DNA from 3 places in the Kitasatospora sp. NPDC058162 genome. Region 1 is predicted to be linked to each of the others. Evidence: riboswitches for the same ligand, from Rfam matches in the RefSeq annotation. Region 1 holds a riboswitch; each other region holds the start of a gene.

Evidence for each region. A riboswitch is a leader RNA that binds a small molecule or an ion and turns the genes downstream of it on or off. The one in region 1 is predicted to bind S-adenosylmethionine.
Region 2: another riboswitch for S-adenosylmethionine. It lies ahead of ACFVXG_RS00595 (IclR family transcriptional regulator); the one in region 1 lies ahead of ACFVXG_RS37470 (aminotransferase class V-fold PLP-dependent enzyme).
Region 3: another riboswitch for S-adenosylmethionine. It lies ahead of thrC (threonine synthase); the one in region 1 lies ahead of ACFVXG_RS37470 (aminotransferase class V-fold PLP-dependent enzyme).

The regions. Positions count from the first base shown of each region.
Region 1 covers NZ_JBHVUS010000035.1:42,138-45,398, reverse strand. Annotated here, with positions in the region: gene trpD (anthranilate phosphoribosyltransferase) at 1-698, shown strand, start outside; SAM riboswitch class IV at 933-1,050, shown strand; gene ACFVXG_RS37470 (aminotransferase class V-fold PLP-dependent enzyme) at 1,104-2,462, shown strand; gene ACFVXG_RS37465 (Lrp/AsnC ligand binding domain-containing protein) at 2,493-2,774, opposite strand; gene ACFVXG_RS37460 (rhomboid family intramembrane serine protease) at 2,816-3,261, opposite strand, start outside.
Region 2 covers NZ_JBHVUS010000001.1:152,191-155,451, reverse strand. Annotated here, with positions in the region: gene ACFVXG_RS00605 (hydroxymethylcytosylglucuronate/cytosylglucuronate synthase) at 1-427, opposite strand, end outside; gene ACFVXG_RS00600 (hypothetical protein) at 630-887, opposite strand; SAM riboswitch class I at 1,062-1,204, shown strand; gene ACFVXG_RS00595 (IclR family transcriptional regulator) at 1,405-2,118, shown strand; gene ACFVXG_RS00590 (neuraminidase (sialidase)) at 2,220-3,261, opposite strand, start outside.
Region 3 covers NZ_JBHVUS010000003.1:510,002-513,262, forward strand. Annotated here, with positions in the region: gene ACFVXG_RS08795 (ubiquitin-like small modifier protein 1) at 230-508, opposite strand; gene thrC (threonine synthase) at 534-1,841, opposite strand; SAM riboswitch class I at 1,858-1,993, opposite strand; gene ACFVXG_RS08805 (glucosyl-3-phosphoglycerate synthase) at 2,137-3,147, shown strand; gene ACFVXG_RS08810 (trehalose-6-phosphate synthase) at 3,186-3,261, shown strand, end outside.

The DNA of each region.
Region 1 (3,261 bases):
GCAACCGGGCGGCCTCCTCGTCGAGCGGGTCCTCGGACGTGCTGGAGAAGCTCGGGGTGGCGCTGGACCTGTCCCCCCGGCGGGTGGCCGAGGTGGCCGAGGAGATCGGGCTGACCTTCTGCTTCGCGGCGAAGTTCCACCCCTCGATGCGGCACGCCGCCACCGCGCGGCGCGACCTCGGGGTGCCCACCGCCTTCAACATCCTCGGCCCGCTGACCAATCCGGCGAAGGTCACCTCGCACGCGATCGGCTGCTTCGACACCCGGCTCTCCGGACTGATCGCCGGAGTGCTCGCCCGGCGCGGGGCGACGGCGCTGGTGTTCCGCGGCGACGACGGGCTGGACGAACTGACCATCACCACCACCTCGCGGGTCTGGGTGGTGCGCGACGGTGTGGTCACCGAGACCTCCTTCGACCCGCGGGACGTCGGCATCGAGCTGGTCGGCATCGAGGCGCTGCGCGGGGCCGACGCCGCGTACAACGCCGAGGTCGCCCGCCGGCTGCTGGCCGGGGAGCGCGGGCCGGTGCGGGACGCCGTCCTGCTGAACACCGCGTCGGCGCTGGTCGCGCTCGACCTGGGCGACGCCCCGCTGGCGGAGCAGCTCGCGGCGGGCATGGCGCGGGCGGCCGAGGCGATCGACTCGGGCCGGGCGCAGGACCTGCTGCGGCGCTGGTCGGAGGCCACCAGCCGGGGCTGAGGCGGTAGTTGAGGGCCCGTGCCGGTTCGCCGGTGCGGGCCACTTTTCTGCCCGCCCCGAGCCGAAGGGGCGCGCCGGTGCCGAAAGTCGAGGAGCGACAAGCGAGGTACGAGCGCCGGAGCGACGAGCGTCGGCGCCGGGTCGGAGCGCCCCGGAGGCGAGCGGGCGATGACCCTGTCCGGATGGTGGATGCCTGTTTGACCGTCCGACGTACCCGACCTAGAGTCTTCGCCAGGTCATGAGTGACAGCGCCAAGCCCCAGCTGGCTGTCCGGCAACCCTCCGTCCGTGGCGGGGTGCCCTGGGTGAGGACCGGGTCGCCGGGCAATTCGTCCGCGCGACAAGCGCGGACACCGGACGACTCAGCACTCCCGGGGTCCCTTACCCCGTGAAGGAGTGCATCCTCATGTCCCTTTCCCTCGGTACCACCGCCCCGCTCGCCGTCCTCGGCCACGACGTCCAGGTGCCGCTCGCCAGCGGTGACAAGGTCGGTTACGCGGCGCTCGACTACGCGGCCAGCGCGCCGGCGCTCCAGCGGGTGTGGGACGACGTCGCCGCCTACGCCCCGTACTACGGCAGCGTGCACCGCGGCGCCGGGTACCTCTCGCAGCTGTCCACCGACCTGTTCGAGCAGAGCCGCCGGACCGTCGCCGAGTTCCTCGACCTGCGCGAGGGCGACCAGGTGGTCTTCACCCGGGCCACCACCGACTCGCTCAACCTGCTGGCCTCCGCCGTCCCGGCCGGCACCCGGGTGTTCGCCTTCGAGACCGAGCACCACGCCTCGCTGCTGCCCTGGGCGCACGCCGGGCTGGAGGTCGACTACCTGCGGGCGCCGCGTTCGCGGGCCGAGGCGGTGGCCGCGCTGGAGGCCGCGCTGGCCGCGGCTCCGGAGGGCCCGAAGCTGCTGTGCGTGACCGGCGCCTCCAATGTGACCGGCGAGCTGTGGCCGGTCGCCGAGCTGACCGGGACCGCGCACCGGTACGGCGCCCGGGTGGTGCTGGACGCCGCCCAGCTGGCCCCGCACCACCGGGTGTCGGTGCGCGAGCTGGACGTCGACTGGATCGCCTTCTCCGGCCACAAGCTGTACGCGCCGTTCGGCGCCGGGGTGCTGGCCGGTCGGTCGGACTGGCTGGACGCGGCCGAGCCGTACCTGGCCGGCGGCGGCGCGACCCGCACGGTGGCCCGGGAGCTGGACGGTTCGGTGGCGGTGCAGTGGCACACCGGCCCGGCCCGGCACGAGGCCGGTTCGCCGAACGTCATCGGCGCCTACGCGATCGCCTCGGCCTGTCGGGCCCTCAGCGAGGCCGGCTTCGACGCGCTGGAGGCCCGGGAGCGGCAGCTGGTCGACCGGCTGACGGCGGGCCTGGCGGAGATCCCGGAGGTCCGGGTGCTGAACCTGTTCGGCGCCGGGTCGGACCGGGTGGGCGTGCTGTCCTTCGTCGTCCGCGGCTGGAACAGCTCGCACTTCTCGGCCGCGCTGTCCGCCGAGTACGGCATCGGCGTGCGCGACGGGCTGTTCTGCGCCCACCCGCTGGTGCGCACCCTGCTCGGGGACGAGGACGTGGCGCCGTCCGAGTGCGGGGCGCCCGAGCCCTCGCTGCCGGGCGAGCGCAGCCTGAACGCGATCCGGGTGAGCTTCGGGGCCGGCACCCCGGACGAGCACGTCGAGCGCTTCCTGGCCGCGGTCCGCGAGCTGGTCTCGGACGGCGCGGCGTGGAACTACCGCAACGAGGGCGGCCGTTGCGTCGCCGACACGCGGCGCTAGGGTCCGAAGACGGACCCTTGGTGCTGAGGCCTACTCGTCCAGGCCGAGGGCGAAGGCGGCTTCCAGGTCGTGCTGGGAGTAGGTGCGGAAGGCGATCTGGGTCTCGGTGTGGGCCACCCCCGGGACCTTGTTGAGCCGGCCCGGGATGACCTCGGCCAGGTCGTCGTGGCGGCGCACCCGGACCATCGCGACCAGGTCGTAGCCGCCGGTCACCGAGTACACCTCGCTGACCCCCTCGATCGCGGCGATGGCCTCGGCGATCTCCGGGATGCGGTCGACGCTGGTCTTGATCAGGACGATGGCGGTGATCACAGTTCGGGCTCCTTCTTGGGGTGCGGCCAGCGTATCGGGCCTCAGCCGGGCCGTCTCGGGGGGTGGCCGACCACGGTGCAGGCGTACAGGAAGCCGGCCGAGAAGCCGATCACGTGCACCAGGTAGGCCACCCCCGGCCCGGCCGAGTGCACCGACCACCACTGCAGCGCGAACCAGAGGCCGAGCACCAGCCAGGCCGGGAAACGCAGCGGGAGGAAGAGGAGCAGCGGGACGAGGGTGGTCACCCGGGCCCGCGGGTGGAAGCGCAGGTAGGCGCCGAGCACGGCGGAGATCGCGCCCGACGCGCCGATCAGGACCCGGGTGGAGTCGGGCGAGTGCGCCTCGGCGAGCGCGAAGCCGTACGAGGCGAGGCTGCCGGCGGCCAGGTAGAAGAGGAGGTACCTGGCCCGGCCGACCCGGCGCTCGACGGTGGGCCCGAAGACGTGCAGGAAGAGCAGGTTGCCCAGCAGGTGCAGCCAGCCGGCGT
Region 2 (3,261 bases), on a different contig from region 1:
CGCCCTCCGGCGGCAGCTCCACGCACCGCTGGGCGCAGTACACCTCGGCGTCCAGCGGGAGGTCGGGCCGGTCGCCGTCCGTCCAGAGGAACGGCAGGCTGTCCACGAACACCACCGGCACCCCGCAGGCCCGCAGCGCGTTCGCCAGCGCGCCGTCCAGCACCACGAGCGCCGCCCGCACCCGCTGCGCCTGGACGATCCGGCTCAACTCCCGGTTCGACCGCTCCTCCGGCAGGTCGAACCAGCGCTTCACCGGCTGCTCGGCGAGCACCGGTCTGCCCAGCCCGGAGGCCAGTCCGATGAATCTCAGCCGTTCGCCGCCGCGGGCCCGGAGCGCGGACAGGACCGCGCTCAACTTCCCCGAACTGCCCCAGCCGAACTCCACCCCGGCCACGGCCACCGTGCTGCTCTCCGCGTTCGCCTTCATCGCTGCCAACTCCCCCGCCCGTACCGGATTTCCTGTCGCTCCGCATTCGTACCAGCCGGGTGAGGAAGGGTCGGTTCGACTACCTACGGAAAAGTGAAACCTAACCACCCCACCAGGTGAAGTTCCCGTTCAGCGTATTGACGAAGGAGGGTCAAGCGGCGCAGTCGGCAGCCCGCCGCTCCCCACCGGGGGAGGGTGTCGGCTACCGCCCGGGGGTGGCGTCCTCGATGGCCGCGAGCAGGCGGGTGTGAACGGCGGTGGCGGCCGCGCGGGTGGCCGGGTCGGGGTCCTTCAGCTGCGGGGTGATCAGCTCGGCGGCCGCGGCGAGGACCGGTACGGGCACGGTCGCCTCGCGCAGGTGGAGGAGTTGGGAGGCGGCTCGCTCACCGGGCGTGGCCTGGGTGCGGGCATCGGGGATGAGGGCGGTGAGGCCCCGGGGAATCGGCTGAGTGCTGGTCACCCGCCCCATTCTTCCGCGCCCCGCCCGACCGTGGTGACCGGGAACCGGTAGGGGCCGGCGGAGAGGGTCGGGGGCGCCCTGACCGTGGGCGGAGGGCCCGTCGCAGCGGCCCCGGGCGTGGGGATCGGGAAAAGGTTTGGCGGGGTGCCCGGGAAATCTTGTATGGTTCTTCGCGAATCATCCAGAGGGGTGGAGGGACCGGCCCTACGAAGCCCCGGCAACTCCCCGTTCGACCCGGCGTCCGAAGTACGCGCCGTGCCGTTCGGGGTCAGTGCCAACTCCGGCCTGTCGCCAACGTGGCGCGGGGAAGATGAGGAGACACGGTGCTCTCTGTGCTGTCCTTCGCCCGGGCGCTTCCCGCCCCGGCCCTTTCGCGTACCCGTCTCGTGCTCGGCGCAGGCAATCTGCTGTTCCCGCAGGCCTGTCCCCGCTGACCACCCCGCTCCCACCCCCACCGGAGCGCCCGTGAGCCGAACCCACCCGTCGCTCACGGGATCTGAGACTGGAGTACCCGTCCATGGAGAACACGAGCGGCGTCGGCGTGCTCGACAAGATCACCTCGATCCTCGGCACCCTGGAGGCCGGCCCGGCCACCTTGGCCGGGCTGGTCGACGCCACCGGCCTGGCCCGGCCGACCGCCCACCGGATCGCCGTCGCACTGGAACACCACCGGCTGCTCGGCCGGGACCTCCAGGGCCGGTTCGTCCTCGGCCCGCGGCTCGCCGAGCTCTCGTCCGCCGCCGGTGAGGACCGCCTGCTGGCCGCCGCCGGTACGGTCTTGACCCACCTGCGCGACGTCACCGGCGAGACCGCCCAGCTGTACCGGCGGCAGGGCGAGGTCCGGATCTGCGTCGCGGCCGCCGAGCGGCTGTTCGGCTTGCGGGACACCGTTCCGGTCGGCCTGGCCCTGCCGATGAAGGTCGGCTCGGCCGCCCAGGTCCTGCTGGCCTGGGAGGAGCCCGAGCGGCTGCACCGCGGGCTCCAGGGCGCCCGGTTCACCGCCACCGCGCTCAGCGGTGTGCGGCGCCGGGGGTGGGCCCAGTCGATCGGCGAACGCGAGCCCGGCGTCGCCTCCGTCTCCGCGCCCGTGCGCGGCCCGTCCGGGCGGGTGGTGGCGGCGGTCGCGGTCTCGGGGCCGATCGAACGGCTCACCCGGCACCCCGGTGCCCGCCTCTCGCAGGCCGTCATCGAGGCGGCCGGCCACCTCACCGAGGCGCTGCGCATGCCCTGACGGACGAACTGCGCACTCAAGAGCGATGTGCGGGCCCTGGCCGAGCCGCTGACCAGGGCCCGGGCGGCCACCGGCACCTCCGTGCCGGTGGCCGGACCGGCTCAGCGCCGCAGGTGCTGGACGGCGCGCGGGCCGGCGGCGGGCGCCCCGGTGCGCGCCGCCTGGTCGGTCGGCGCGCCCGCGGCCGGGCTGCGCAGGGTGTCGGGCCGGAAGCGGCCGCTGTAGACGTCGGTGGAGTTCAGCGGGTCGGCGCCGGCGGTCACCAGCACCGGGCGGATCCGGTGGCCGTCGGTGATCAGGGCCTCGTAGTCGCCGAGGAAGTGTCCCCCGGCGAAGGGCGCCTTGAGCCAGTCGAAGACCGGCGAGATCTGCCGCTCGACCGGGCTGTTCTCGCCGCCGCGCGGGAAGCTGAGCAGCCAGGCGGCGGTGGGCAGCGTGGTGGTGTCGCCCGGGGTGAGGTAGCGCAGGTCGTAGTAGCTGACGGCGACGGTGCCGTCGGCCGTCACGGTGATGGACGGGGTGAAGGCCGGCGCGCCCGGGGCCTGGTTGATCCGGGTGGGGGCGCTCCAGGTCCGGCCGCCGTCCGTGGAGTGCACCAGCTGGATCGCGTCGTACCGGCCGCCGGTGGACTCCGAGCCCTCGTAGGCGAGGTAGAGCTCGCCGGTCTGCGGGTCGATGGCCACGCTGGGCAGGCCGGCGCCGGCCCGGAGGGACTTGGTGGCGTCGGTGGGCGCGTTCGGGTGGACCTCGGGGACGGAGGTGTCGGCGGCGACCCGGACCGGCTGGCTCCAGGTGCGGCCCTGGTCGGTGGAGCTGACCATGCCGAAGTGCACATCGCTGACCGTGGTGGCGGTCGCGTCGGTGAAGGTGATCCAGTCGAAGAAGTCGTACAGCGTGTCGGTGCGGGGGTCGACCACGATCTGGTTGCCGATGGTCTGGGTGTTCGGCGTCGTGGCGGTGATCACGAAGGGCTTCGCCGGGGACCAGGTGCGGCCGTGGTCGCGGGTGACGGAGAGGTAGCCCGGCCCGTCGAAGACCGGCGTCGGGCCGGCGGCCTGGTCCACCCGGTCCCAGACCTGGTAGGCCGTGCCCGGGTGGACCGGGTCGGCGGTGACGGCGTTCTTGTCGTCGGTGATCGCCGGG
Region 3 (3,261 bases), on a different contig from region 1:
CTGACATCTGCCTGACATGTTTCACGGCCCCGGCCCGCAACCGGTCCCAGCAGCCGGACGACCTCCGGTGAAGCACCCCGTGCGCCGGAAGGGGAACCCTGTTCCCAGCAGAGCCACACTCTACTCCGACTTGACCGGGAAATATTCCCGCCGAAATGCAAGCGGCCGCCCGCACGTACGGAATTCCAGTCTCCGTACGTGCGGGCGGCCGGGAAGCGGACCGGACGGTTCAGCAGCCGCCGGCCACCGCCGGAATGATCGAAACGCCGGCGCCGTCCTTGATCTCGGTCTCCAGGCCCTCGGCGAACCGCACGTCGTCGTCGTTCACGTACACGTTGACGAAGCGGCGCAGCTTGCCGGTGTCGTCCAGGATGCGGGCCGCGATGCCGGCGTGGTTCTGCTCCAGGTCGGCGATCACCTCGGCCAGGGTGGCCCCCTCGGCGGTCACCTCGGCCGCGCCGCCGGTGTAGGTGCGCAGGATGGTGGGGATGCGGACGTTGGCGCTCATGGCTCTCCTAGCGGGGGTGGGTGGTTCAGGCGGACGCGAGGCCGGCGGCGTGGAAGGAGTCCAGCGTCGGGCGGATGACGGCGGTCATGCCCGCCTCGGAGACGGCGTCCAGCGTCTTGAGGCCGTCCCCGGTGTTGATCGCGACGGTCTCCTTGGACGGGTCCAGCTGACCGGTCTCGACCAGCTTCTTCAGCACGCCGACGGTCACCCCGCCCGCGGTCTCCGCGAAGATCCCCTCGGTCCGGGCCAGCAGCCGGATCGCCGCCACGACCTCCGCGTCCGTCACGTCCTCCACCGCGCCGCCCGTCCGGCGGGCGATGTCCAGCACGTACGGGCCGTCCGCCGGGTTGCCGATCGCCAGCGACTTGGCGATGGTGTCCGGCTTGACCGGCTTGATCACGTCACGGCCGGCCTTGAACGCCGCCGACACCGGCGAGCAGCCCTCCGCCTGGGCGCCGAAGATCCGGTACGGCCGGTCCTCCACCAGACCCAGCTTGATCAGCTCCTGCAGCCCCTTGTCGATCTTCGTCAGCTGCGAGCCCGAGGCGATCGGAATGACGATCTGCTCCGGCAGCCGCCAGCCGAGCTGCTCGCAGATCTCGTACGCCAGCGTCTTGGAGCCCTCGCCGTAGTACGGCCGCAGGTTGACGTTGACGAAGCCCCAGCCCTCGCCGGCCGGGTCCCCGATCAGCTCCGAGCAGAACCGGTTCACGTCGTCGTAGTTGCCCTCGATGCCGACCAGCTCGCCGCCGTACACCCCGGCCATCACGACCTTGCCCTGCTCCAGGTCGTGCGGGATGAACACGCAGGAGCGGAACCCGGCCCGGGCCGCCGCCGCACCCACCGCACCGGCCAGGTTGCCGGTCGAGGAGCAGGACAACGTGGTGTACCCGAACGCCCGGGCCGCCTCGATCGCGCAGGCCACCACCCGGTCCTTGAACGAGTGCGTCGGGTTGCCCGAGTCGTCCTTGACGTGCAGCTGCGCGGTGAACCCGAGCTCACGGCCCAGGTTGTCCGCCTTCACCAGCGGGGTCCACCCGGGGTTGAGGTTCGGCTTGGACGCGACGTCGGTCGGCACCGGCAGCAGCGGCGCGTACCGCCAGATGGACGCCGGACCGGACTCGATCCGCTTGCGCAGCTCCTCGGCGCGCTCGCTGCCGAACTCGTAGGCGATCTCCAGCGGCCCGAAGCACTCCAGGCAGGCGAAGCTGGGGCCGAGCGGGAAGCGGGTTCCGCACTCCCGACAGGACAGGGCGGCGGCGGGGCCGAGGTCGACCGTTGGGGGTACCCCCGGCCGAAGGCTGGGGGAGGGTGCGGCGGTGTCGATAGCCATGATGGCGAGGCCTCTCTCCTCATCTTCCCCGCGGCGCGGTCGCGCCACAGGCCGGAATTGGCACCTGTCCCGCCGGGGCCTGTCGACGACAGCCGCGCGAGAAGGTTGCCGGGACGTCAACGGGCCGTTCCCTCAGTCCCTCTGGATGAGCATGTGAAGTTATGGTTCAGCGGCGACCCCGGCGTGCAAAGGTCCGACCGCTGTACGAAGACTGTATCCGAAGGCGTCCACCCCGAAAGGGACCGTCCGCCAAGCGAGATGGCCCGTTCCACCGATCCCGCCGAGGAGAGTCACCGTGCCCGCCGAACCGACCCCCGCACTTCTCCCGCAGGCGGCGTCCTGGCTCCGCCGCCGCTCGTGGAGCGCGGCCGAACGGCCGGTCGACGCCCTCCTCGCCGCCAAGCGGCGCACCCACCAGACGGTCAGCGTGGTCCTCCCCGCCCTCGACGAGGAGGCCACCGTCGGCGACATCGTCCGCACCGTCCGGCGCGAGCTCATGGACCGGATCCCGCTCGTCGACGAACTCGTCGTGGTCGACTCCGGCTCCACCGACGCCACCGCCGCCGTCGCCGCCGAGGCCGGCGCCCGGGTGGAACACCGCGACCGGATCCTCCCCCGGCTGCCCGCCGTCCCCGGCAAGGGCGAGGTGCTCTGGCGCTCCCTGCTGGTCACCCACGGCGACATCGTCTGCTTCGTCGACGCCGACCTGCGCGAGTTCGACCCGGCCTTCGTCTCCGGCATCGTCGGCCCGCTGCTCACCGAACCCGACATCCACCTGGTCAAGGCCATGTACGACCGCCCCCTGGAGACGGAGAGCGGCGCGATCGTCCCGGCCGGCGGCGGCCGGGTCACCGAACTCGTCGCCCGCCCCCTGCTCAACCTCCACTGGCCGGAACTCGCCGGCTTCGTCCAGCCCCTCGGCGGCGAGTACGCGGCCCGCCGCTCACTGCTCGAACGGCTGCCCTTCCCCACCGGCTACGGCGTCGAACTCGGCCTGCTCGTCGACGCCCTCGAACAGGTCGGCCTGGACGCCCTGGCCCAGGTCGACGTCGGCGTCCGGCACCACCGCCACCAGGACGGCCAAGCCCTCGGCCGGATGGCCGCCACCATCTACCGCACCGCCCTCGAACGCCTCGACCGCACCCACCGCCTCAAGGCCTCCGCCGACCTCGTCCACCCCCACCTCACCCAGTTCACCCGCACCCCGGCCGGCGGAACCCCCATCTTCACCGCCCACACCCACCCCGTGACGGCCCTGGAACGCCCCCCGATGCACACCGTCCCCGAATACTCCACCCGTCATTGACGGGTTTGCCGCCCCGACCCCCCGGCAACATCCCAACCATGGGCGATCTCACGACCGAACGTTCGAGTGCGACCGGAACCGCCCCCGTCCTGGTGGCCTCCAACCGGGGACCGG